DNA from 4 places in the Providencia sp. PROV004 genome. Region 4 is predicted to be linked to each of the others. Evidence: predicted binding sites of a transcription regulator. Region 4 holds the regulator's gene; each other region holds the start of a gene.
The links. The regulator PurR, encoded in region 4, represses purine synthesis genes. The targets are predictions, from matches to a motif close to CANGCAAACGTTTGCNTG.
Positions count from the first base shown of each region.

Region 1: the regulator PurR is predicted to act here: its motif matches at 2,111-2,128, upstream of cvpA (colicin V production protein).
Region 2: the regulator PurR is predicted to act here: its motif matches at 3,952-3,969, upstream of serA (phosphoglycerate dehydrogenase).
Region 3: the regulator PurR is predicted to act here: its motif matches at 1,870-1,887, upstream of purE (5-(carboxyamino)imidazole ribonucleotide mutase).

Region 1 is NZ_CP042859.1:1,889,234-1,895,083, reverse strand. It holds gene purF (amidophosphoribosyltransferase) at 22-1,539, opposite strand; gene cvpA (colicin V production protein) at 1,554-2,057, opposite strand; gene dedD (cell division protein DedD) at 2,237-2,878, opposite strand; gene folC (bifunctional tetrahydrofolate synthase/dihydrofolate synthase) at 2,884-4,173, opposite strand; gene accD (acetyl-CoA carboxylase, carboxyltransferase subunit beta) at 4,163-5,134, opposite strand; gene FVA69_RS08185 (DedA family protein) at 5,239-5,850, opposite strand, start outside.
Region 2 is NZ_CP042859.1:1,492,788-1,498,637, reverse strand. It holds gene pepP (Xaa-Pro aminopeptidase) at 1-278, opposite strand, end outside; gene FVA69_RS06530 (YecA family protein) at 470-1,048, opposite strand; gene zapA (cell division protein ZapA) at 1,188-1,517, shown strand; RNA gene ssrS (6S RNA) at 1,629-1,810, shown strand; gene FVA69_RS06515 (5-formyltetrahydrofolate cyclo-ligase) at 1,930-2,523, shown strand; gene serA (phosphoglycerate dehydrogenase) at 2,562-3,812, opposite strand; gene rpiA (ribose-5-phosphate isomerase RpiA) at 4,257-4,919, opposite strand; gene FVA69_RS06500 (LysR family transcriptional regulator ArgP) at 5,123-5,850, shown strand, end outside.
Region 3 is NZ_CP042859.1:1,273,998-1,279,847, reverse strand. It holds gene cysS (cysteine--tRNA ligase) at 1-314, opposite strand, end outside; gene ppiB (peptidylprolyl isomerase B) at 582-1,076, shown strand; gene lpxH (UDP-2,3-diacylglucosamine diphosphatase) at 1,086-1,811, shown strand; gene purE (5-(carboxyamino)imidazole ribonucleotide mutase) at 1,969-2,484, shown strand; gene purK (5-(carboxyamino)imidazole ribonucleotide synthase) at 2,484-3,566, shown strand; gene FVA69_RS05560 (MFS transporter) at 3,683-4,921, shown strand; gene FVA69_RS05555 (esterase-like activity of phytase family protein) at 5,048-5,850, opposite strand, start outside.
Region 4 is NZ_CP042859.1:2,762,343-2,768,192, reverse strand. It holds gene punC (purine nucleoside transporter PunC) at 232-1,458, opposite strand; gene punR (DNA-binding transcriptional activator PunR) at 1,581-2,486, shown strand; gene purR (HTH-type transcriptional repressor PurR) at 2,496-3,521, opposite strand; gene sodB (superoxide dismutase [Fe]) at 3,962-4,540, opposite strand; gene FVA69_RS12435 (Grx4 family monothiol glutaredoxin) at 5,020-5,367, shown strand; gene rnt (ribonuclease T) at 5,467-5,850, opposite strand, start outside.

The DNA of each region.
Region 1 (5,850 bases), 870 kb from region 4:
ATGACGAAAATTGACGAAAATTTAGCCTTCGTTATAAATCTCTAGGTCTTCAACCTCACTCTGATCCTTCAATTTTAACTCATCGTCTTTTCGTAAGTTTTCTAGGTAGTCTAAATAACTTTGGTCGATATCTTTGGTCACATATATGCCATCAAATACGGAGCACTCAAATTCGGTGATTTCAGGGTTTTCTTCACGGACGGCAGCGACTAAATCGGTTAAATCTTGGAAAATTAGCCCGTCTGCACCGATAAGTTTGCGAATTTCATCCACTTCGCGACCGTGTGCTATTAACTCATTTGCATTTGGCATATCAATGCCATATACGTTCGGAAAACGCACTTCCGGTGCCGCTGAAGCAAAGTAAACATTTTTTGCTCCCGCTTCCCGCGCGAGTTCAACGATTTGCTCAGATGTTGTGCCGCGAACAATGGAGTCATCAATGAGTAAAACGTTTTTATCACGAAACTCTGCACGGTTCGCATTGAGCTTACGACGGACTGATTTGCGACGCTCTTGTTGACCCGGCATGATAAACGTACGACCAACATAACGATTTTTCACAAAACCTTGGCGGTAAGGTTTATCCAGAATATGTGCGATTTCTAGTGCGATATCACACGATGTTTCTGGAATAGGAATTACCACATCGATGTTTAAATCTTCCCATTCTCGAGCAATTTTGGCGCCCAATTTTTGCCCCATGCGTAATCTTGCGTTATACACAGACACTTTATCAATAAAGGAGTCTTGGCGAGCAAAATATACATATTCAAAGATACATGGGGTCAATTGCGGGTTATCAGAACATTGGCGTGTAAATAATTGCCCTTTTTCTGTCACATAGACCGCTTCACCTGGAGCAACATCGCGTAAAAATTCGAACCCTAAAGTATCAAGCGCAACACTTTCTGAAGCGACCATATATTCATGCTCACCGCTTTCAGTAATGCGGCGCCCTAGTACTAATGGGCGAATACCATGAGGGTCACGGAAAGCTAACATTCCATGACCGATAATTAGTGCCACACAAGCATATGCGCCACGTAGTTTTTTGTGCATGGCTGACACCGCACTGAAAACATTGTCTGGCTCAAGAGGAAAATGATCAAACCTATCAAGCTCATGCGCTAATACGTTCAGTAATATCTCAGAATCAGAAGTAGTATTCACATGGCGACGCGCTGTTTCAAATAAACTCCGAGTGAGCTCATGAGCGTTTGTCAGATTACCATTATGTGCAAGTGTAATACCAAAAGGTGAGTTTACGTAGAAAGGCTGCGCCTCAGAAGCGCTCGAGCTACCGGCTGTTGGATAACGGACATGCCCTAACCCCATGCAGCCTTGTAATCTCAACATATGACGTGTTTCAAACACATCTTTAACAAGACCATTTGCTTTGCGTAAACGAATGTTGTTTTTGCCATCAATCGTGGCAATACCTGCTGCATCTTGCCCACGATGCTGAAGCACCGTGAGAGCATCATAAATTGATTGGTTTACCGGTGTAACACCGGCGATACCGACAATACCGCACATTTAGTCTTTCCTCATCAGCCAGACGGAGAAATGTTCTCCGGTAGGAAACTTGACGCATTTTGCAGGTAGTCAAAAAACCACCTGATTATATGACTGAACTGCGGAATAAGTTCCGAACGCTGCCAATCCTCACTTTGAGGTAATGGTGTAAATGTGTCGAGAAAAAACAGTAATGCCGAAACTATTAACACACCACGCAGCGCACCGAAGCAGATCCCCAGAACTCGATCTGTACCTGATAACCCGGTTTTTTGTACTAACGAGCTAATCACATAGTTCACCACCGCGCCAACAATTAATGTGGCAATAAACAGTGCAGCGATAGCAATGCCATTTCTAACCAGCACATCCTCAAAACGAGTAAAGTAGCCCGCTAAGTAAGGATAAAACGTACTCGCAACAAAAAAAGCACAGCCCCATGTAACCAGAGAGAGCGCCTCTCGTACAAAACCACGGATCAAGCTAACTAGTGCCGAGAAGCCAATAATGGCGATAATTGTGTAATCTATCCAGACCATATTTCATTCCAAAATTCGCACTCACGACATCAGCGGAGTGCATTCTAACAGAAAACGAAAACGTTTGCGTAACCATTTTTCTATCAAATTTAAAAAAATAGCGGCGAAAATAAAAAATCATAATCGCCGCAGTAAGTTACTAAATCCCCTTACCTTTTAGGGATTATTTAAATTCTATTTTAAGGTTTATAGCTTTGGATTATCCCTTTCGTCCCCGTAATCTTATTCAGTTCTGGTAAAGCTGCTTCTAGCCTCTGCCTTGAAGCCTCAGGCCCAACGTAGATCCGTGTAAGTTTATTATTCACTGGTTTGGCAGGAACCGTATAAACTTGGTAACCGGACAACCTTAGTTTAGCGACAATCTCTTCAACTTTACTTGCATTGTTCAATGCAATCACTTGCACAACAAACGCTTTGCCCTGTGGTTGAGGCTTAGGTTCTGGCTTAGGCTCGGGTTTTGGTTGTGGTTTCGGCTCAACTTTAAGTTCAGGCTTAGGCTCCGGCTTGACGGGTTCAACTACGCTCGGCGCAGGAGTTGTCGTCGATGGACGGGTTTCAACCTGCTCATTCTGTTGCTGCGTAATGGCTTCTGACAACATGGCTTCAGAAGCACCTTCTGAAGAAGCGGTGGTAGTCGTACTCACAATAGGCGCTATTGCTTCAATATCTTCTTCATCACCCGGTTTAGGGATAATAGGAATGGCCGCAAATTCATTTTCATTGTATTTCTTATCGCCATCAAGCAGAGCAGGAAGCACAATAACTCCCACTGCAACAAGCACAATGGCGCCAGCAAGTCGATTCTGAAATTTACTAGCCACCGGCACTATCCTTCTTGATTTTCCAATAACATCATGACGTGAGCAACGGTATGAAATGACCCGCACACCACAATCACATCTTGCTCGTTTGCATCGATGCAAGCTTGCTGCCACGCTTTTTCTACGCTGTCAAACTGGTTAGCTGTCGGTAAATGTTGACTCAGTTGAGCCACATCAGCCCCCCTAAACTCAGTTAATGGCGCAAGGTACCAATCGGTGACTTGTTGTGATAAACACTCAAGCGTACCTTTGATGTCTTTATCACCTAGCATCCCGACAACCGCACGAATATGACGACCTTTAGTTTCAGGCAAGGCAGCCAATTTACTAACTAAGTACCCTGCTGCATGAGGGTTATGCGCCACATCCAAGATCATCAACGGTTTTTCACCGACAATTTGGAAGCGCCCCGGTAATTGAGCTGATTTCAAACCTTGATGAATAGCGGACTCAGTCACTTTTTGGGCAAAATCAGCATCAATTTCCAATAAGCAACTCACCACACCTAGCGCTGTTGCTGCGTTCGCTAAAGGCACATTCGGTAACGGTAAATTATGCCATTCACGCTGTGAACTTTGCCATGACCAACTATTTGCTTGCTCACTGTATTGCCAATCCGTCCCACGACGAAATAGCTTCGTACCTAAATGCTCAGCCACTTGACTGATTGAAGCTGGCATATCCGGCTCACCAACCACACCATAATGGCCAGCACGGAAGATACCAGCTTTTTCATAACCAATATGTTCACGGTCTGAACCAAGCCAATCAGTGTGATCAAGTGCGATACTGGTGATTGCGGCTATATCTGCATCAACGACATTTGTCGCGTCTAACCGCCCACCTAAACCGACTTCTAAAATCACAATATCGAGTTTAGCTTGTTTAAATAGCTGTAACGCCGCCAAAGTGCCATATTCAAAATAGGTGAGAGAAATATCTGCTCGCTGAGCTTCAATTATGGCAAATGCCTCGCAGAAATCAGACTCGGGAAGTTCTTGGCCTTGAATACGAACGCGTTCGGTATAACGGATAAGATGCGGTGAACTGTATACCCCAACTTTTAACCCAGACGCCATAAATATGGACTCTAGTGTATGACAAGTTGTCCCTTTCCCGTTGGTTCCCGTCACAGTGATAACTTTGGGAGCAGGCTGCGTTAGGTTCATTTTCCTAGCAACTTGACCGACTCGCTCCAACCCCATATCAATATTTTGGCTATGTAAGTCGGTGAGATAAGAAAGCCAAGCCTCCAATGGAGACTTGGCATTAGGAATGATTAGATTACTCATCATCTTTTTTATGCTTTTCAGAATCCTTTTTTGGCTCTTGGGCATCAAGTTCATCAACGGCATCGATGTCGATTTCAACCGTTTCCGCTACGATGATTGGTGTCTCATTAAAGCTTGGTTTATTGGTTAACATCGCCAATATTTCAGCTAAACGGTCACGCATCTCAGGGCGGCGAACTATCATGTCAATCGCGCCTTTCTCAAGTAAGAATTCACTGCGTTGGAAGCCTTGCGGTAATTTTTCGCGAACAGTTTGCTCGATAACACGTGGCCCTGCGAAACCAATTAACGCTTTCGGCTCTGCCACGTTAATATCACCTAACATTGCCAAACTTGCAGACACCCCACCCATGGTTGGGTCAGTTAATACTGAAATGTAAGGTAAGCCACGCTCTTGCAATTTTGCTAATGCGGCACTGGTTTTGGCCATCTGCATTAATGATAACAGTGCTTCTTGCATACGCGCACCGCCACTTGAAGAGAAACATACCAACGGGCAGTTATCTTCCAAAGCTTGTTCGACAGCACGGACAAAACGTGCACCGACAACTGAAGCCATTGAACCGCCCATAAAGGCGAATTCAAACGCTGCAGCCACTACTGGCATGCCTTTCAACGTGCCTTTCATCACGACGATCGCGTCTTTTTCACCCGTTTCTTTTTGTGCTGCAACAATACGATCTTTATATTTTTTTGAATCTTTGAACTTCAGAATATCTTTAGGCTCAAGTTCGCTGCCTAATTCTGTTGTTGAGTTTTCATCAAGGAAGGTTTCTAAGCGCTGACGGGCGTGAATTCGCATATGGTGGTCACATTTTGGACACACGGATAAATTACGCTCTAATTCAGCACCATATAATACTTGCCCGCAGCTATCGCATTTAGTCCAAACTCCCTCTGGGATGTTGGCTTTGTGTGATTGGGTCAAGTTACCTTTCTTTAAAATTTTTTCAATCCAGCTCATTAATGGACCTTTTTGTCTGATTCACTCTGGTTATCACCAGTATGTAATTTTTTGCCATTAAACCACAATGATATCTCACTGTGGATAAAAACTTGTTAAACCATCTAGTGGTTATCGATTTTTTGCGCTGCCGCACGCTTTTCTTTCGCAGCTATTCGGCGATGACGAATAATTTCAACAACGCCCGGCAAAATTGAAACAAAGATAATCGCGACTATCAGTAATTTCAAATTCTTTTGTACGAACGGTAATTCACCAAAGAAATAACCCGCATAAGTGAATAATAATACCCAAATAAACGCGCCCGTCACATTATAAAAAGCAAAGTGACGATAAGACATTTTACCCATTCCTGCAACGAATGGTGCAAAAGTTCTGACGATCGGCACGAAGCGCGCCAGTATAATCGCTTTACCGCCATGTTTTTCATAAAAAGCATGGGTTTTATCTAAATAAACGCGACGAAAAATCTTCGAGTCCGGATTTTTGAATAATTTTTCACCAAAAATACGCCCAATGGTGTAGTTTACCGCATCACCAATAATCGCCGCCGTAATCATCAACGCGACCATTAAATGAACATTCAGGTCATTGCTGTCTAATGACGAAATCGCGCCAGCAACGAATAATAACGAATCTCCCGGTAAAAATGGTGTGACCACTAACCCTGTTTCACAAAATAGGATCAGAAACAGGATACCATAGACCCACGTACC
Region 2 (5,850 bases), 1.3 Mb from region 4:
TGCCCAAGGCGGCGACCAAACCAAATCTCAGCAGTTAAATCACGAACACGGTTAAAAAGAACAGTATGGCTATGTTTTTCATCGCTCTTAATCAGGACTAATACAGCTTCAGGCTCACTAAACCCCGTCAAATAAAGGAAATCACTGTGTTGACGGTACGGGTATTCGCAATCCGCATTACGCTGCGCAGGAGGCGCTGAAAAAATAATTGCTGCACTGCCTGATTGCATTTGAGCCAATAATGCATTGCGACGAGAAATAAATTCCTGTTTATTCATACCGTTTTTGCCTTATTATCAGAATAATTAGATTGCTGAATATATTGCTTGTGTTTAACCAATCACATACAACATACACTGGCGAAATGACTTAAAACTGGATACATCCCGTTTTCAAGCACTTAATTTTATCAGTAATAAATTATTCATCGACAAAGTTAAGTGGCTTTGAAAACGCACATTAATAGAAATTAATGAAGAACGGGCTTATCATTTTCCACTGTCGTTGGGCCTTTAGTTGGCTCAATCAATGCAATGTAACATAATTGTACCGCCACCCTGACATACTCAATCACTTCTTCTAGCGCTTGCTCAAGTTCTTCTTGGTCTTCGTCTTCATCATAACCAAGCATACCAATATTGCGTAAATCGGTGATAACTTCGCTTATCTCTTTTTTATCAGCCAATTTCGGTTGTGTAACTCCAAGCCCTAATAAAAAGTGATTAACCCAACCAGCCAGTGCATCAGCATGGTCAAAAACAGAAGCGTCTTCGTCAGGGAATAGCATGGCAAATGCAAACTCGCTGTCATCAAGTGCTTCAAATGTGGTATCAAAAAGTTCTCGCAGTGGCTGTGCAACAGTTTGAGGGAAAGCTAAACCATCGTTAGCAAGGTCATGGACTAACGTTTGCCAGCTATGGTCACGGCCCCCACCACAGATCAACCCGGTTATTAGACCATGGATTTCCGCAGCAGTAAGTGCGATTGAGTGCTGTTGCAGGAGTTTGTCCAGTGATTCATAGTTTGGTAAAGATTTTTGTATAGACATCTGAATTCGTCATGTTAGCTTATGATTCGTGATATGCTACCATCAAGGATAGCCGCTAGACCAGTATGCTTTTGTCTTATCTATTAATTGCGCCAAATATGATGTATTTACGGCGAGTATTATTCAGTATGGAGGTATCATGTCCGCACAACCTGTCGACATCCAGATTTTCGGGCGCTCAATGCGAGTCAACTGCCCATCAGAACAAAAAGAAGCCCTTCTTGAGTCGGCTAAAGAATTAGAACAGCGCTTGCAAAATCTGAAAGATAGAAGCGGTGTCACCAATATGGAACAGCTTATTTTTATCGTAGCATTGAACGTCTGTCACGAATTAGCACAAGAAAAGACAAAAACGCGTGATTATGCTTATAATATGGAAGAGAAAATAAAAATGTTGCAGCACACAATCGAACAAGCGTTGCACGATCAGGTGAAAATTACTGAGAGGCAGGTATTGCCCCTAGAGTAAATCTGCTTATTAATCAGACACTAGTAGAAAAAAATATACAAAATTAGGGTTGCATTTTAAATCTAGTTTCGTACAATGAAATCACTGAGTAACGATAAGTTCTCAAACCAAATTTCTCTGAGATGCGCGTGAGTGGGCGAGTCCCCTGAGCCGATATTTCAACTAAATAGAATGTGGTTATGGCGCTGGTGAGCATGCCTGATTCGCTCAGGAAGCCTAAAGGTTGCTAAACTGCGTTCACCTTGAACCAAGGGTTCAAGGGTTACAGCCTACAACGGCATCTTGGAGACCCTCAATTAAGTTTCTGCTTATTTTTCATTTGTTTTCTACATAACCGTTCATCTTACGATATACTCTAAGTAATATAATTACTGGATTAACTGTTTTTATCGTATTTATAACAGGTTATCACATGCAAGATTCTCTCTCGACACAACGCCAGCTGGTACGTCAAACTATCCGTCAGGCACGCCGCCAACTAAGCCTTGAACAACAACAAAGTGCCGCTGAGCAAGTCATGCATAACGCATTACACCACCCGAAAATTGTACAAGCCAATAATATTGCTCTGTTTCTTTCTTTTGATGGGGAAATTAACACAAAGCCGCTTATTCATGCACTTTGGGCTCAAGGTAAGCAAGTGTACCTTCCTGTTTTACATCCTTTTAGTCGTCACCATTTGCTGTTTCTTCACTATCGTCCAGATAGCCAACTTGTTAAAAACCGATTTCATATTGATGAGCCACCACTTGATGTCAGAGATGTGCTACCACTCGAAAAACTGGATATCATGCTTATCCCATTAGTGGCATTTGATACTCAAGGGCAACGGTTAGGTATGGGAGGTGGGTTCTATGATAGAACTCTAGCAAATTGGCAACAAACCGGTTTTTATCCAATTGGCCTTGCCCATAATTGCCAGCAAGTCGAAAAGCTCCCTATCGCACACTGGGATATTCCCTTACCCGAAATTATTACGCCGCAAAAAATATGGCGCTGGTCATAAATACCCGCGCCATTATTTCACTCAATTTTTAGCGTAGTTTAGAATAATAAACGCGCACGAATGGTGCCTGGCAAGTCTTTTAATTTCTGAAGCGCTTCATCTGTTTGGTTTGGCGTTTGCATTAATACGTCAATAACCACATAACCTACATTACCTGATGTACGTAAATACTGGCCGACAACGTTAATATTATTTTCCGTGAATACTTGGTTAATACTATTCAGAATACCTGGACGGTTTTCATGAATATGCAAGAAACGGTTTGTATCTTCAGTATGCACTGGCAGAGAAACTTCAGGGAAATTAACCGCAGATAAGGTTGAACCATTATCTGAGTATTTCGCCAACTTACTTGCCACTTCTAGTCCAATATTTTCTTGAGCTTCTTCTGTAGACCCCCCAATGTGCGGCGTTAAAATCACATTGTCGAACTTAATCAATTCAGAGATAAATGGGTCATTAGGGTCATTATTTGCAGCAGGCTCGCTTGGGAAGACATCCACCGCTGCACCGGATAAATGCTTGCTTTCTAACGCTTCAGCCAGTGAAGGAATATCAACCACCGTTCCGCGTGATGCGTTAATGAAAATAGAGCCGGGTTTCATACGGTCAAATTGTTCTTTAGCAAACATATTTTTCGTACTTGGTGTTTCAGGTACATGTAAGCTCACAACATCGCTCATATTCAGCAGTTCAGTTAAAGAACGAACTTGTGTTGCGTTACCTAAAGGTAGTTTGTTTTCAATATCATAAAAGAAAACATTCATACCGATACCTTCAGCTAAGATCCCTAACTGAGTACCAATGTGACCATATCCAACAATACCAAGGCGCTTACCACGCGCTTCAAAACAGCCTTTAGCTTGTTTTTCCCAAATACCGCGGTGTGCTTGCATATTGGCTTCAGGAATGCGACGCAGTAAAAGTAATAACTGGCCTAATACCATTTCTGCAACAGAACGTGTATTCGAAAATGGTGCGTTAAAAACAGGAATACCGCGCTTTGCAGCGGCATCTAAATCAACTTGATTGGTGCCGATACAAAAGCAACCTACTGCAACGAGTTTTTCTGCTGCAGCGAAAATTTCTTCAGTAAGATGAGTACGGGAACGGATACCTACAAAACGTGCATCTTTAATCGCTTCTTTTAATTCTTCGTCGGATAACGCACTTTTGTGATATTCAATATTGGTGTAGCCCGCGGCTTTTAAGTTATCAACCGCACTTTGGTGCACACCTTCTAGCAGTAAAAATTTAATTTTGTCTTTTTGCAAAGATACCTTAACCATTTCCCTACCCTATCGTGAACGTACTTAAGATTTATAACAGATGAACATATGTGTTTGCCTAACATAGCTCAAGAGAGATGACATCTATCTACCTTGAGCTATGAGCGTATACCAACATAGCAAAAAATAGCGCAGTAGCAATACAACCGTTTGCTTAATGGGTACTAAAAAGCGCGAAGAAAAAGAAGTTAAATGGTAGAAAATCAGGGGCGGTAACACAAAATAAGGATTTTTCCTGCACAATGCCTATTTGTGTGAGATATATCACCAAAATAGCTCGATATAAAAAAAAATAAAATAAATTTCAAATTGATGATATTTATAAAACTGGTTAATTAATTTAGCGTTTATCAGCTCATAAACTAATTGCAAAATATTAGTAAAACAAAAAAGCCAGTGAGTATAATGCCACTGGCTTATTAGAATAATTGAATACGATAGAGATTATAACTTGATGGTTTTAACGCCTTCGTTTGCAGTTCCCATCAAAACGACGTCTGCGCCACGATTCGCGAACAACCCAACAGTCACGACACCCGCAATTCCGTTAATGGTATTTTCGAGTGCCACAGGGTCAACGATATTTAAATTATGGACATCTAAAATGACATTGCCGTTATCTGTAATTACATTTTGACGGTACTCTGGTGTACCACCCAGTTTAACCAATTCACGTGCCACATAGCTACGTGCCATTGGGATCACTTCAACAGGCAGTGGGAATTTACCCAACACATCAACTAGCTTAGATTGGTCAACGATACAGACAAAGGTTTTTGCAATTGCAGAAACAATTTTTTCACGTGTTAAAGCGGCACCACCGCCTTTGATCATATTCATGTGGTGGTCAACCTCATCAGCACCATCAACATAAACATCTAATGAATCTACTTCATTACAATCAAATACCGTAATACCCAATGATTTTAATTTTTGAGTTGATGCTTCTGAACTTGATACTGCGCCTTCTATTTGACCTTTCATTGTTGCTAATGCATCAATGAAGTGTGAAGCCGTTGAACCCGTTCCAACACCAACGATAGTGCCCGGTTTTACGTAATCAAGTGCTGCCCAACCTACCGCTTTTTTTAATTCGTCCTGAGTCATGCTCATGCCTTTTAAGATTTAATTGAGTCGTGATTAAGGTTATTAATAACTAGTATATACCGGACACCCAATAAGTTGCAGCCTTGTTCGTTGTATTTGTGTCATGGTTATTGGGATTTACGCCACAACAATAATATTTTTAAGTGTTGCGTGTAAAAATATGGCATAGTGCTTGGTAGAATAACAACAAGGAGATCTTTTTGATGAAGCGCCCTGACTATCGCGCATTACAAGCACTGGATGCCGTTATCCGTGAACGCGGCTTTGAGCGCGCAGCTCAAAAGCTCTGCATCACGCAATCTGCTGTTTCACAACGCATAAAGCAGTTAGAAAATCTGTTTGGGCAGCCATTACTTGTGCGTACCGTTCCGCCACACCCAACTGAACAAGGGCAAAAATTACTAGCACTGCTTCATCAAGTCGAATTATTAGAAGAGCAATGGTTAGGTGATGAAAATAGTGGCTCCACCCCGTTGTTACTTTCACTTGCCGTCAACGCCGACAGCTTGGCAACTTGGTTTCTTCCAGCCCTAAACCCTGTATTAGGCAATAGCCCTATTCGGTTAAATATTCAGGTTGAAGATGAAACACGAACCCAAGAACGTTTAAGACGCGGTGAAGTGGTAGGCGCTATCAGTATTCAACCTCAAGCCTTACCTGGTTGCTTAGTCGATAAACTTGGCGCACTGGACTATATTTTTGTCGCATCACCCGGCTTTGCGGCAAAATATTTTCCCGATGGCGTTACTCGCTCTTCGTTATTAAAAGCACCTGCGGTTGCTTTCGACCATTTAGATGATATGCACCAAGCCTTTGTTCAACAAAACTTTGGCTTGTCGCCGGGTAGTGTCCCATGCCATATCGTGAACTCCTCGGAGGCCTTTGTACAGTTGGCGAAACAAGGTTCGACCTGCTGTATGATCCCACATTT
Region 3 (5,850 bases), 1.5 Mb from region 4:
ATATTCAATGCATCGAAATCTTTATGCATTTCAGCCAACATACGTGTTGTTAGCTCTTCGACACTTTCATTATTTTCTGCTGCACGTTTAATGATTTTATCGTCAATATCGGTGACGTTGCGCACATAATTTAAGTCGTAACCCAAATAACGTAAATAGCGGCTAATTGCATCAAATGCCACAAATGTACGGCCGTGGCCGATATGACACAAGTCGTAGATAGTGATGCCACACACATACATCCCAATCTTCCCTGCGTGGATGGGCTTAAACTCTTCTTTTTGACGACTTAGTGTATTAAAAATTTGTAGCATCTGAACTTTTCCATTTATTTGAAAAATGATTATCGATTTCTACCGATAAAATATCATGTTATTGAACCCCGATCACCTTAAGAATGCAAGGGTTTACCCCGCTTCCTTTTCAGTTTATTCATTAGGTTTAATACACACCTATTATGCTATAAACTACCCGCTAAGCTTCCTTCCGCTTCAAGTCAGGTTTTATCTGTGATATAAACGTGCTGATCTCAACGCTTTCGCAAGTTAGCGCACAAAAAACAATTATTCAGGATAGCTATTATGGTTACATTTCATACCAATCACGGTGATATTGTTATCAAAACGTTTGACGATAAAGCCCCCGTTACAGTCGAAAACTTTTTAACTTACTGCCGTGAAGGTTTTTACAATAATACCATTTTCCATCGTGTTATTAATGGTTTCATGATCCAAGGCGGTGGTTTTGAGCCAGGCATGGAACAAAAAAACACTAAAGCACCTATCAAAAACGAAGCTAACAACGGTTTAAAAAACAGCCGTGGTACCTTAGCAATGGCTCGTACTAACGACCCTCATTCAGCAACAGCACAGTTCTTTATCAACGTTGCTGACAACGACTTCTTAAACTTCCGTTCAGAACGTCCAGATGGCTGGGGTTACTGTGTATTTGCTGAAGTGGTTGAAGGTATGGACGTTGTTGACAAAATCAAAGGTGTCTCAACTGGCCGTAGCGGTTTCCACCAAGACGTTCCACGTGAAGACGTTATCATTGAAAAAGTGACTGTCAGCGAGTAAACCTGACGCATGTCCACTTACATCATTGCAGATTTGCATTTAAGTGAAGATGAACCGGCGATCACCGCCGGTTTTATCAACTTTATTCAACAGCAAGCCATCCATGCCGAAAGCCTGTATATTCTCGGCGATTTTTTCAATTATTGGGTGGGCGATGATGACAACAACCCGCTACATCAACAAGTTGCCAACGAACTAAAACAGCTTACAGATCGCGGAATACCCTGTTATTTCATTCATGGAAATCGGGATTTTTTAATCGGTAAACGCTATGCGAAACAGTGTGGCATGACCCTATTACCGCAAGAAACATTGCTCGAACTTTATGGTAAACGTATTTTAATTTTGCATGGTGATACATTATGTATAGACGATGCCGCCTATCAAAACTACCGTAAAAAAGTTCACACACCTTGGGTCCAACGGCTGTTTCTGCTACTCCCCCTCTTTGTGCGTCGCCGTATCGCGCAAAAAATGCGACAAAATAGCCAATATGCAAGCAGCATGAAAGCCGAGTCGATTATGGACGTCAATTCGCAAGCCGTTATTGATGCATTACAAAGGCACCAAGCGCAATGGATGATCCATGGTCATACTCACCGCCCTGCTATTCATGAGGTGAATATCGGTGGTGAATTGCATTATCGAGGTGTATTAGGTGCATGGCACTATGAAGGTTCTGCTTTTGTCATTAGCGAGCAAGGCATTGAACTGATTTTCTTTCCATTCGAGTAATTTTAATTAGCCCCAGAATTTCTCATCGCATACACGACTCGTTTGCTTAATTATTAATCACGCAAACGTTTTCCTGACTGCATTACCGTGATATGATCACCTTAATTCAATTTCCCCATCTTAGGGTCATGTTTTTTTCACTACAGGAAAGCACCAAATGACTGCCCAAGTTTCTGCTCAATCTGCGGCAAAAATCGCCATTGTTATGGGTTCGAAAAGTGATTGGACGACAATGCAGCACGCTGCTGATGTATTAAATGAACTCCAAATTCCTTTTCATGTCGAAATCGTCTCTGCGCACCGTACCCCGGATAAATTATTTTCCTTTGCTGAAAATGCGAAAAAAAATGGGGTTGATGTGATTATTGCAGGCGCTGGTGGTGCCGCTCATCTACCGGGTATGTTAGCTGCAAAAACCTTAGTACCTGTCTTTGGTGTACCAGTACAAAGCGCTGCTCTCAGTGGTGTCGACAGCCTATACTCCATCGTTCAAATGCCTAAAGGTATCCCTGTCGGCACACTAGCAATCGGTAAAGCAGGTGCAGCAAACGCAGCACTGTTAGCCGCTCAGGTATTAGCAATAAGTGATACTGCTATTTTCAACCGCCTTGCCGCGTGGCGTGAAGCACAAACCAATGATGTGCTAAACAACCCAGACCCGAGGGAAGCATAATGAAACCCGTTTGTGTGCTTGGTAATGGCCAACTAGGTCGCATGCTGCGTCAAGCGGGTGAGCCATTAGGTATCGCCGTTTTTCCTGTTGGGCTTGATGCAGAGCCGGAAGCCGTTCCTTATCAGCAAAGCGTCATCACCGCTGAAATTGAACGCTGGCCAGAAACACCTTTGACAAAAGAATTAGCTCGCCATAATGCCTTTATTAACCGTGATATTTTTCCACGTTTAGCGGATAGGTTCCCACAAAAAAGTTTATTTGATAGTTTGCAACTTTCCACTGCACCTTGGGCATTATTAGAATCCCCTGAACAATGGCCTGAATTATTTGCAACTTTAGGCGATTTCCTCATTGTAAAACGCAGAACTGGCGGCTACGACGGGCGTGGTCAATGGCGTGTTCGCCCTGGTGATGAAAAAGACTTACCCGCTGAAATTTACGGTGAATGTATCGTTGAACAAGGCATCCCTTTTGACGCGGAAGTGTCTGTCATTGGGGCCCGAAATGCAGAGGGGAAATCCGTTTTTTACCCAATTACTCATAATTTGCACCAAGAAGGTATTTTGCGAACGAGTGTAGCCTTCCCTAAGTCAACTAACCCGCAACAGGAACAAGCTCAAGCCATGCTCAGCGCGGTCATGGATGAGTTAGGTTATATTGGTGTGATGGCAATGGAATGCTTTGTCGTGGGCAATAACCTACTGATTAACGAAATTGCGCCTCGAGTACATAATAGCGGCCATTGGACACAAAATGGCGCATCCATTAGCCAATTTGAGTTACATCTACGTGCCATTTTAAACCTGCCAATGCCATCACCTGAAGTGTATAGTCCTGCTGTTATGGTCAATTTAATTGGTACGGATGTAAATATAAACTGGTTAAATTTCCCCCTAGTTCACCTTCACTGGTATGAAAAAGAGGTGCGCCCTGCTCGGAAAGTGGGCCATTTAAACCTTTCTCATCGCGACTGCAATCAATTGTCTGCAACACTTGCTGCTTTAGTTCCACTTTTACCAAATGAGTACAAAAGTGGCATTGAGTGGGCAAATGCAAAATTAGACTGGTACTCTCACCAATAAATAGGGAAAATAGCCCTATTCGATGCCCGAACCTATTTTCGGGCATTATGCTATTTACGCCGTCATCCAGAAAACAAATATCCTGATTTAAGGTGTGCGGCATTACTGGAGTCAATATGTCCTCGCAGCCTTTTAGTCCGTTTTATCAGTGGTGCATTCTTGTTCTATTAGGGCTGGTTTATTTTTTAGCCACTGCAACCACCTTTACATCTCTTGGTGTGGTTTTGCCTGAGATGATAAGTGAGCTCAAATGGAGTTGGAGTGAGGCTGGATTTGGTTTTACGCTACTGGGCTTAACTTGCGGGCTTGCGAGTTTTCTCCCTTCTCTACTGATCCGTAAAGTCGGTGTACGGGCCACTTTATTGCTAGGTACTAGTGTCTTTGTTGCGGGTTTTTATAGCCTTTATTCCACGCAAGCCATCAGCACCTATTTTTTAGGCACCGCATTAATTGGTATTGGTTTCACCTTACTCGCCACAGTTCCTGGGACTTACGTACTTTCACGGCTATTTGAAAAGCAATCCCTTGCCTTTGGGTTATATTTCACCATCGGGGGTTTGGGAGGCGTTGCAGGCCCTTGGATTTACTTTTACGCCTCAAACCAGTTAGGCTCTTGGCGTATGCATTGGGTTCTATGCGCCGTTTATCTGAGCATTGTCACGTTAATCACTATTTTTATGCTGCGTGAAGGTAAACAAGAACAAGAACACGCAAAAAAAGTGATGCAAAAACAAGTGAGTGATGCGAGTAAACCCATTTATCGCACTCCAGAAGTATGGACAGTCGGCAGAGCACTACGTACATGGCAGTTTTACTTAATTGCTGCAACTTATACCTCATTTTTATGGTGTGGTATTACCGTTAATAGCTTTGCTGTTGCCCATATTGAAGAGCGTGGTTTTGGCTTGACCGTGGCGGTTTCATTGTTAAGCACAATGGCATTTGTTAATGCATTCTCAAGACTTATTGGTGGAGCCGCTGGGGAATGGCTAGAACCAAAGAAACTATTAATTGGTAGCCTAATTACCATGGTATTAGGTGTTATCTTCCTCAGTATTGCCACCTCATGGCTATGGCTAATCTTGTTTGTGTTATGCGTTGGCATTGGCTACGGCATGACTTTTTTGGCATCAAGTGTTTTGCTTTCAAATTATTTTGGCCGAGGCCCATACCTAGAACTATTCTCTGTGGTGAATTTAATTTCAACCGTTGCTTGTTTAGCGCCTTTTATTGCTGGTGCAATAAAAGATTTCACAGGGAGTTTCACCCCTGCATTTTTGATTATTGCTGCGCCTGTTGTCGTGATTTTAGGTCTTACCTTGATGATGAAGCCCCCTGCACTCAATCACAAATAAAAATCCCGAGTGCTTAGCTCGGGAAAAATTAAAACCAAAGGGAAAACAAGTTTAAGACCAGATATTGGATCAAAACATACCGCTTATTTGTGCCACCGGAAAAATCAAAATGTGGCGCAAAATCAATTATGGTTTTAACAGCTCAGGAACTTTTAATAAGATAAATTCGTTATCATCCGCTTTATTTGGTTCACGACTGGATGAGAACGGGTAGTTATTATCATTGCCAACAATAATGTGTTCGCTATCAACCACATCAACGTTCTCTATGGTAAAGAATGGGAAAGTAAACACCCCGTCATTTAAAGGTTTTCTTGCCATATTGTTCGGGTCTTTGATATTCATTAAATCAATATAAGCCTGCTTATTTACTGGTTTGCCTATATTGTTATCTGAAAATTCAATACGATAAACACGCTTGAATTTAGCTAAATTACTAAAACAATTTTCAGTATTACTGCTTCCCGCCGTGCAGGCTTTATCTGCTGTACCTTCACCATTATCACGCTCAATGATTAGGCCGTGAGTATCATCAATAAGATTAAAATCACCAATGGCGTTTTGGTTATCTTCAAAGACATATAACCAACTTCTGCCAGTCCAATCTTGTTTTTTTACATCAAATTCAAGAATACGTGCTGCACGTTTGCCATCAACATTTTCATAATCTTGTTTGTCATCAAGCCAAATCGCCCCTTCTAGCATTGGATAGAGCTTAGAACCGTCTGGCGATGATGCCATACCTTCAAAACCTTTCGAACGGTTGACTTGGAAAGTCACTTTATCTGTGGGTTTGCCCGGTGTGGTGATTTGGTAGTGGTCAGGAGAAACGACTTTCTTTCCATCTACTTGCGTTTCAAACAAGGCTAATACCTTGCCATCCAAATCCATTTTGATTAAGTAAGGACCAAACTCATCACCAACCCATA
Region 4 (5,850 bases):
AGATGACAAAATAAAAGCCTTATTTTTTAGTGAAATCCGCTTTGAATAAAGAAAATTGATGAGAGAATATTAGGGGTTGTAAGTTAAGAATAATGGGTTATATAGCAACATACTTAATAAATATTACCGTATCCTCACAAGTGCTATACACTGAAGGAACATTTTCTTGAATTCACTAAAATAAAAACCATGCCGAGTCTTATCGGCATGGTTGATTCAGTAAACTACACTTTATGAATTCGCATGGTAATCGACTTGCTTAAGAGTTTGATTGTTTTTGCTGGCACAACGTTGCATAAAATAGCCAATGGCCATTGGAATAATTGTGACTGCCATGACCCCGGTTGTTGCCAACAATGGATCGAAGGTCAAGGCAGAAACAAGTAGGCTTGCTAAAAAACATAGCCCTAATTGTAAGGCATTTTGTAACGCAGCTGCTTTACCACTCGCACTAGGAAATGTATTTAGTGCTTTAGATACTGCAATTGGGTAAGAGGCTCCATTCATTGCTGCCATAAAGCAGAATGGAATCAAGATCATGGTTAATGATGGTGTGGTATAGATAGCCATGATAAATAAAATGGACATGCTTAGCGCGTAACCAAGAAGTAACAATGGAAATATTGTTTCTGCTCGGATTTTTGCTAATAAAATACGGCAGCCATATCCACCAATAATGAAGGCTAGAGTTTGTGGAATATAACTCAAACCAATATCAGCAGGATTGAAGCCCATATTGCGTAAAATAAAGGGAGAACCTGTTAGCCAAGCGAAGAAACCTGCACTACAGGATGCATAAACTAGTACGTTGCCGCTGAAAACAGGGGAACTGAGCAAATTTGAGAAAGAAATCTTAGCTTGTGGTTGGTTGTCATCAGTTATTGTTTTAACTGAAACATTTTTCAAAAAGAGCGTTGGTAATAAAAGTAATATACCCACCGCCATTAGGATCAGGAAAATTGCTTCCCATGTTTGGTGCTCAAGAACCCATGCACCTAATAATGGCGCTAAAGCAGGGGATAGCGCGACTAGCGGCATAATAGAAGCAAAAACTTTTTGGGTATTTGCTTCATCATAGCGGTCGATAACTAGTGCTTGCCACAAAACAGCCGCGGAGCAGACTCCAACCGCCTGTAAAAAACGTAGTGTTAATAGCTGTGTTGCGGTTTCCACCCAATAAATAGCTAAGCTACTTAAAATGAAAATAGTTAAGCCCACAATGAGAACAGGCTTACGGCCAAGTTTGTCTGATAATGGCCCCCATAATAGCTGAGCGAAGGCAAAACCAGCTAAAAAGATACTGAGAGAAGCACTGATCGCGCCTTCGGATGTATGCAGGGTGTCTTGCATAGCACCAAATGCAGGTAAATACATATCAATGGCTAAAAACCCCAGCATGCTAAGTCCTGCAAGGTACACCATAAATCCAGGGGCGTTTTTTTTCACAGTATTCGACATAATTATTACTTATCTGATATTTAAAAAAATGTTAATGATGACGCCATTGTATAGGCTATTTTTTTAGGTTGTGAAACGGTAATATTTGGATCTTGTTATCAAAATTTTTGAAAGGAGAAGTTATGTGGTCTGCGCATGCACTCGAAGTGATTGATGCAGTTGCTCGAACTGGAAGCTTTAGTGGTGCTGCTGAAGAATTGCACCGTGTACCTTCTGCAATCAGCTATACCGTTAAGCAAGTTGAAGAATGGCTTGCGGTTCCTCTGTTTGAGCGTCGACATCGTGATGTTGTGCTAACGGAAGCTGGGGCGATATTTATTAAGGAGAGCCGTTCTGTTATCAAAAAAATGACAGATACTCGTCACCAGTGTCAGCAAGTTGCGAATGGTTGGCGTGGTCAATTTAGTATTGCCGTTGATTGTATTGTCAAACCACAGCGGACAGAACAGCTAATTCTTGATTTTTATCGTCATTTTCCTGATATCGAACTCTTTATTCATCCAGAGGTGTTTAATGGGGTGTGGGATGCACTTGCTGATGGGCGTGTAGATGTTGCGATTGGTGCGACTCGAGCATCTCCAATTGGTGAAAGGTATAGTTTCCGTGATATGGGTTTTATGTCGTGGATGTGTGTTGCAAGCCCAGAGCACCCATTAGCCAGAATAGGTGAAAAACTGACCGATGATCAAATGAGAGAGTACCCTAGTTTGTGCCTTGAAGATACTTCACGTAACCTACCCAAACGTGATACTTGGGCTCTTGATAACCAGCGTCGGCTTGTTGTGCCTTACTGGGAAAATGGCTTAGCTTGTTTAGTTAATGGGTTATGTGTTGGGATGGTACCTGAGCATCGAGCGGCTCCGCTTTGTGAAAACGGCCAATTAGTTGAACTATCATTAGCGCAGCCTTTTCCACCCAGTCCTTGCTGTTTAACTTGGGTGGAAAATAATACATCACCAGCGCTCAGCTGGTTGTTAGATTACCTTGGCGATAACGAAACGCTTAACGCAGAGTGGCTTTCAACCTAGTTATTCGTACTATCGGCGGTAATCGATAAATGGACCATCTGCAACAGAACGACGTTCTACAAGGCGAGGGTGGACTTCGATTGTTTGAGCATCTTCGCGCTTATTGACGATACGATCGAGCAGCATTGTGAAGGCCATTTGCCCTAAACGCTCTTTGGGTTGGTGGATTGTGGTCAATGCCGGTGTAAAATAGCGCGCATTTCGCACATTATCATAGCCAATGATTGAAATATCTTGTGGAACACGTAATCCCATTTCATCAGCGGCACAAATTGCTCCCATTGCCATGATATCACCACCACAAAATACAGCGGTAGGGCGCTGTTTATGGCTTAAAATTTGCGTCATTGCTTTATAGCCAGACTCAGGTTCGAAATCCCCCTGAACTATCCATTCTTCTTTTAGTGTAATTTTGGCCTCTTCCATTGCTTTTTTGAAGCCAGTTAAACGTCCAATACCTGTATTTCTTTCAAGTGAACCAGGGATCACTCCAATATCGCGATGCCCACGGTCAATTAAATAGCGACCTGCTAGGTATCCACCATGGAACGAGTTATCAATAATGCTATCTGTAAAATCGCCACGAGAAGTTCCCCAGTCCATGACTACCATTGGGATATTGCGGTAATCTTCTAGCATACCAATTAAGGTATCAGGGTACTCGGAACACATCACAAGTAAGCCATCAACGCGCTTTTGTGCTAGCATCTGTAAATACGCTTTTTGTTTTCCCAAATTGTTATGAGAATTACAAAGAATCAGCGTATAGCCTTTTTCATAACAGCTATTTTCAACAGATTCGATCACCTCAGCGAAGTAAGGCGCTTCACTGGAAGTTGCTAACAACCCAATCGACTTTGTGTGGTTAACTTTTAAACTACGGGCAACCGCACTTGGCGAATAATTGAGCTCTTTAATTGCAGCCCAAACCGCAGCCTTAGTGTCATCAGCTACAAAGCGCGTTTTATTAATAACATGGGATACGGTTGTGGTAGATACGCCAGCGCGCTTCGCCACATCTTTAATCGTTGCCATGGGGGAAAAAAACTCCTGACCAATAACCGGTCTCTATAAGAATTCTTGTTAAAAAATTACCTGCATATTGATGCATTGATCCTTTGCTGGCAATAATTTAGCGATTTGTTGTCGATTTTGTCTGATCTAGCGCAAAAACGAAAGAAATAATTGATGTTATAACATGTGATATAGACACTAGTTTTACTTTTTTGGATATGTATACTTAATAACCTTTATTGTTTCATGGTTATTTATTAATTCAATTACATTAGAATGAGAGGAACTCATGGATACAGATGTTAAATATGGATTGCTTGCTGCGCTGGGCTCATTAGCATTAATTATCTTTCTTGCTGCGCATATTTTCTGATTTTATTTCAGCCTTGAGTAGGGTGAATTTAAAAGGGCGAGTATATCTCGCCCTTGCAGTATCTAAACTTAGCAACAAGCAGAAATTGTTATGCTAAATTTTCTTCCACAAATTTCCAGTTAACCAGTGCCCAGAAGTTTTCTAAATATTTAGGGCGAGCGTTACGGTAATCGATATAGTAAGCGTGCTCCCAAATATCAACAGTTAACACGGGCTTATCATCACCAGAAATAGGTGTTGCAGCGTTAGATGTATTCACTATAGCAAGGCTACCATCTGCTTTTTTCACCAGCCATGTCCAACCTGCACCAAAATTTTTGGTTGCTGCATCAGTAAATTGAGCTTTAAATTCAGCGAAAGAACCGAATGATTTATTGATTGCATCAGCTACTTTACCTGTTGGTTCACCACCTGCATTTGGCGCTAAGCAATTCCAATAGAAAGTGTGATTCCAAACTTGTGCTGCGTTGTTAAAAACTCCGGCTTCAGAAGTTTTGATAATTTCTTCTAAAGATTTTCCTTCAAAGTCAGTGCCTTTGATTAGGTTATTTAAGTTAACAACGTACGTGTTATGGTGCTTACCATAGTGATATTCTAAGGTTTCAGCTGAGATATAAGGTTCTAAAGCATCTTTTGCATACGGTAAAGCGGGTAGTTCAAATGACATTTCGTACTCCTTGATTGCTTTTATATCAAAAAACTTAGGGTGTTTGCTCTTAAAATGAGCGAAATAGTCGGTTACTGCTTATCATTAGAGTTTCGCCTATCGGCGATATGATATTTAATATATTAATGATAACACGTTAAACCTTACAAAGGTAAAGGTAATAGCGTTACTCAAATGTTAACAAATAAATAGGGGAGTTACACATAGAAATCATATGGATATTCCGAATAGATGACCTGAATATATCAAATATGCATTTTTAACTAGAAATAGCTGCTTGTTTGACTTAGGTAAAGAGAAGATAGAAAAGATGCCTTTTTGCTTTTTGGAATGCTATAGTAATGCCCCTATAAAACTGGCATATTGTATGAAACAATTCAGTTTCTTATTATATCAGTCAATGTATTCTGTTAAGTTGCGGTAGACTCTCAGTTACCGGCTGACTGCAAACCTGCATCTTTGTTTTAAGGAAGTTAAAAATGACAACTATTGAAAGAATTGAGCGCCAAATTAAAGAAAACCCAATTTTATTATATATGAAAGGCTCTCCTAAACTTCCGAGCTGTGGTTTTTCTGCTCAAGCAGTACAAGCTCTGTCTTCTTGTGGTGAGCGTTTTGCTTATGTTGATATCTTACAAAACCCAGATATTCGCGCTGAATTGCCAAAATACGCAAACTGGCCGACTTTTCCACAATTATGGGTGGATGGTGAGCTGGTCGGTGGCTGTGATATCATCATGGAAATGTTCCAGCGTGGTGAGCTCCAGTCTCTAATCAAAGAAACTGCGGATAAATATCGTCCAGCAGATGAAGCTAGCGCAGACTAAATTAAGCCACAAATAAAAGACGTAAAAACCGTATTTGACGAAGGCATTTTTGCTTTACATCAAATACGGTTTTTTCTGTCATGGTGATTTACTAAAAGATTATTGACTGTCTTCAATAATTGGCCAACCACCCAATTTTTTCCACTTATTAACGATTTCACAAAATAGCAAAGCCGTGCGATTCGTATCATACAGTGCGCCATGAGCTTGTTTACCATCGAATGGGATACCCGCAGAAACACAAGCTTTTGCCAGAATTGTTTGACCAAATACAAGGCCACTCAGTGCTGCAGTATCGAAGGTCGCAAATGGATGGAAAGGATTACGTTTTAAACCTGCTCGCTCGGCCGCATTCATGACAAAGCTGTGATCAAAATTAGCATTATGAGCGACAATAATTGCGCGATTACAATCTGTGTTTTTCATTCCTTTGCGAATGACTTTAAATATCGCATGAAGGGCGTCATATTCGCTAACAGCACC